Regions from separate parts of the Exiguobacterium sp. s28 genome, predicted to be linked through region 1. Evidence: riboswitches for the same ligand, from Rfam matches in the RefSeq annotation. Region 1 holds a riboswitch; the other holds the start of a gene.

Region 1 (2,199 bases):
CTAAAATAATGGAATTGATGTAAAAAAGAAAAGAGGATATTACGATATGACAATATGGTTGTTCTACTTACTGCTCGGTTTGATTCAAGGCTTCACGGAGCCGATCCCGATTTCGTCAAGCGGTCACTTGGTCATCTTCCAAGAGCTGTTCGATATCCAATTACCGGGACTCTCGTTCGAGATATTCGTGAACTTTGCCTCGCTGCTCGCCGTCTTGACGATTTATCGGAAAGACGTCGTCCGTCTCGTCGTCAGTCTGTGGACGTTCTTATTTAAGAAAGATCGCAGCGACGAGACGATGATTGATGTTAAGTTCATCGGGCTCTTGCTCGTCGCGACCGTCCCGGCTGGTTTGCTCGGTGTCTTGTTCGGTGATTGGATCGGGGAGACGCTCGGTGGAGTCGCCACGGTCGGCTACACGCTCATCTTGACTGGGCTCGCGCTCTGGTTCATCCGCAACATGCGCGGGAACAAAGGGGACGGCGGCATCACGCTCCGCGACGCGATTTTGATTGGTCTTGCTCAAGCGGTCGCACTCATTCCAGGGATCAGCCGCTCCGGCGCCACGATCGTCATGGCGATGCTCCTCGGCATCAAGCAAGAGTCGGCCCTCCGCTTCTCGTTCTTCTTATTCATCCCGGTCAGTCTCGGGACGATGATTTTAGATGGACCGGCGCTGTTCACGAATCCGGAAACGCGTGAACTGTTCGGACCGCTCATCTTGGCGTTCATCGCCTCGTATGCGCTCACGGCCATCTCGCTCAAATGGTTCCAACACATCATGGCGAAAGGCGAGCTCAAGTATTTCTCGTTCTATTGCTGGATCGTCGGTCTCCTCGTCGTCCTATTCTTGGCATGATTCTGAAGGCGCTGCTCACTCGAGCGGTGCCTTTTTGCGCATTTCGTTTTGCCATCGATTTATTTTTGCGCTAAAGTGGAATCGTACAAACAAATATTCCTTCGGGGTCGGGTGAAAGTCCCAACCGGCGGTGATGGGCGCGAGCCTTAAGTCCGTGACCCGGGCGCACGTGTGCGAACGGTGGATCTAGTGCGATTCTAGAGCCGACAGTATAGTCTGGATGGGAGAAGGAAACAGAACAGGTCCACGCGACCTGTAGTTCGTCGTACGTTTTTCTGTAAAGAAAACGCTTATTTGGTTTGCCCAAATGACGACCGACACCTCCCACCGAGACCTTGAGGATCATTCCTTGAGGTCTTTTTGTTTGTGCGAAACAAGGAGGGAGATTATGAATCAGTACATGCAACAAGCCATCCAATTGGCCAAGTCCGCCTCATCGACCGGCATCAACCCGCGCGTCGGCGCCGTCGTCGTCAAAGACGGCCGGGTCGTCGGATTCGGTGCTCACTTGAAGGCCGGGGAAGCGCATGCCGAGGTGCACGCCATCCGCATGGCCGGCGCTGCCGCCTACGGTGCGACGATGTACGTCACGCTCGAACCGTGCTCGCATTACGGCAAGACGCCGCCGTGTGCCGACCTGCTCGTCGAGTCCGGCATCAAGCGTGTTGTCATCGCGATGGAAGACCCAAATCCGCTCGTCGCAGGGCGCGGCATCGCTCGGTTGAAAGCGGCCGGGATTGACGTCGAGGTCGGGCTGCTCGAGCGTGAGGCACGAGCGCTCAATGTGGCGTTCTTGCGTTCGCTCGAGACGAAGCGGCCTTACGTCATCTTGAAGACAGCGACGAGCCTCGACGGCAAAGTCGCGCTCGATCACGGTGACAGCAAGTGGGTGACGGGGACAGAAGCGAGACGGGACGTCCATGAACTGCGGTCGACGGTCGATGCCGTCTTGACCGGTGTCGGCACCGTGCTCGCCGATGACCCAGGTCTGACCGTCCGGCTCGACCGTGAGACGACGCAACCGCTCCGGGTCGTGCTCGACCGTGAGTTGCGCACGCCGCTCTCGAGTCAGCTCGTCCGGACGGCGAACGATGTGCCGGTATTGCTCTACACGACGTCCGACGATCGAGTGAAGCGGGACGCGTTCACACAACGCGGCGTTGAGCTCGCCGACTACACATCGCTCGAAGCTGTCCTACAAGACATCTACGCACGCGGCATCGGCCGCCTGCTCGTCGAAGCGGGACCGACACTCGTCACTTCACTCATGGACGGACAGTTCGTCGACGAGTGGGTCATGTATCAGTCGCCACGCGTATTCGGCGGCAAGGGCAGCTTTT
Region 2 (2,199 bases), on a different contig from region 1:
GCAAATATTGTCATAGACGAGGTCGTAATGGTCGCGTGACAAATCTTTCATCGTCGCCACCGACTGCCGGTCCCCTTTGATCGACCGGATGCCCTCCGCCTCGGGTACTTGCAGTTGTCCACGCGTCACAATCGTCACATCGTCACCGGCTTCCGCCAACCGAAGTGCCAACCGCTTTCCAAAATAGCGTGAGCCACCGAAAATCAATACTTTTCTCATCGTCCCTGCCCCTCCTACATGAAATGACATCTCTTTTCATTTTCCCTTGCATCCTCTCGACTAATCTTCCACATCCTTGAATATTTTTGTTATTCTTATATATATAGAGAAGAAAGAGGCGAGACGCATGCATCAAATCACATTAGAAAAAGGATGGTCGTGTGAATTACCGACACAATATGCCATTTACCAAAGCTTATCGGATTTCAGTCGTTACTCGGTCCTTGACCAAGAGGAAGAGAGCGTCTGTTCGTTCCGCATCACGAACGACACGTGTAAAATCACAGCGTTTCGTCCTTGGCAACATCAAATCGAGTTAGACGCGGCTTCGAAACTCATTCGATTAATTCTGATTGAAGAGACAGACTGAATACAAAAAAGGCCAATCATGAGACATGATTGGCCTTTCGTTTAGCAATCCCCAGGTGTCCCGGCGTTCGATGCCGTCCGGAAACTCGAGCCGCAACCGCACGTGGCGATGGCGTTCGGATTTTTAATCGTGAAGCCGCCTCCGAGCATCGACTGCTTATAGTCAATCTCGAGACCGTCGACGACCCCGTGATCGGCTTCCGCGACGATGACACGGACACCATAGTGGTCAAACTGAACGTCCTTGTCTGTCTTATCCTCATCAAACCCCATCCCGTAAGACAGGCCGGTACACCCGCCCCCTTGCACTTTGATCCGCAAGTATTGGTCGTCGGGGCGTTCGGTCTGTTTCATCATATCGATGACTTGTAATGCGGCTGATTCTGTCAAATGAATCATCTGAACTCCTCCTTCGTTATCTTAACTTCAAGTCAACTGACTTGAGATTTTGTGAAATATCTTGTATAACTAAACTGTAACAAAAAAAATTAAATCGTTCCATCTTCGGGGCAGGGTGAAATTCCCGACCGGCGGTATTGAAGACTAGTTCTTCTCAGCCCGTGAGCGAGCAAGGCGTTGCTTGCTGATTTCGTGAGATTCGAAAGCCGACAGTAAAGTCTGGATGGGAGAAGATGGCGGCATCCGACCGATATCCGGATGTTTTCTTCGGCGTGGTCTAAACACCGATGAGAACATCTATTTCGTATGCGCGTAAACTCTCCCGATTGTTTGATACAATCGGGTTTTTCTATGCGACGGGTGCCATTCATCAAGGAGCGACAAAAGGAGAGATTTTGATGAAAACAACGCGCAACAAACGATTGACAACACTGGTGACGCTATCGATGCTCGGGGCCATTTCTTTTGTCCTCATGCTCTTTAACTTCCCGCTGCCTTTCCTACCACCGTTCCTAAAAGTGGATTTCAGTGACATTCCCGCGCTCGTCGCCGGGATCGTGTTCTCCCCACTCGCAGGCGTCGTGGTCGTCGCTCTAAAAAATGTCCTCTACTATGTCTTCAACGGTGGCGGCGTTCCGGTCGGCGAAGTCGCGAACTTCTTTGCAGGTGTCGCCTTCATGTATCCGGTCGCATGGTTCTACCATAAACGTAAAACGAATAAAGCGCTCGCTTCAGGCCTCGTGGCCGGTACGATCACGATGGCACTCAGCTTGGCGATCTTGAACTATTTGCTCATCTTACCAGCCTACGCGTTCTTCTTCGGCATGACCGAGATGGCACAACCGGCTGTCAAAACGGACCTCGTCCTATACGGTATCTTGCCGTTCAACCTCATTAAAGCGTTGTTGATCAGCGCCTTGTTCGTCCCACTCTTCCTCAAATTGAAGCCGTGGATCGAACGCCAGCGCATGCAACTTCAAGCTTAAACGTAAAGCACCTGGACATCAGTCTAGGTGCTTTTTGTATAGGTACGCTATGCTAATGAGAGAATAGGAGGAGATGGATTGAACACGACTGAAGATGTGACCCATTTTTTAGAGACTGATGTGGAACTGATGCATCTGTTGACAATCGTCGCTTCGCTCGGTTTACCCGATTGGTGGATTTGTGCCGGATACGTGCGGGCAAAAATATGGGATGACGCGCACGGCT

What was found. Region 1 has a riboswitch for FMN ahead of ribD (bifunctional diaminohydroxyphosphoribosylaminopyrimidine deaminase/5-amino-6-(5-phosphoribosylamino)uracil reductase RibD). Riboswitches for the same ligand answer to the same signal wherever they lie in the genome.
Region 2: it holds a riboswitch for FMN, as region 1 does, so the genes downstream of both, KNP78_RS01740 (ECF transporter S component) here and ribD (bifunctional diaminohydroxyphosphoribosylaminopyrimidine deaminase/5-amino-6-(5-phosphoribosylamino)uracil reductase RibD) in region 1, are expected to answer to the same signal.

What each region holds. Positions count from the first base shown of each region.
Region 1 covers NZ_JACSLL010000006.1:154,626-156,824, forward strand. The annotation lists gene KNP78_RS08705 (undecaprenyl-diphosphate phosphatase) at 47-859, shown strand; FMN riboswitch at 953-1,095, shown strand; gene ribD (bifunctional diaminohydroxyphosphoribosylaminopyrimidine deaminase/5-amino-6-(5-phosphoribosylamino)uracil reductase RibD) at 1,248-2,199, shown strand, end outside.
Region 2 covers NZ_JACSLL010000001.1:340,645-342,843, forward strand. The annotation lists gene KNP78_RS01725 (NAD-dependent epimerase/dehydratase family protein) at 1-219, opposite strand, end outside; gene KNP78_RS01730 (hypothetical protein) at 347-589, shown strand; gene KNP78_RS01735 (HesB/IscA family protein) at 631-987, opposite strand; FMN riboswitch at 1,085-1,226, shown strand; gene KNP78_RS01740 (ECF transporter S component) at 1,386-1,973, shown strand; gene KNP78_RS01745 (nucleotidyltransferase family protein) at 2,103-2,199, shown strand, end outside.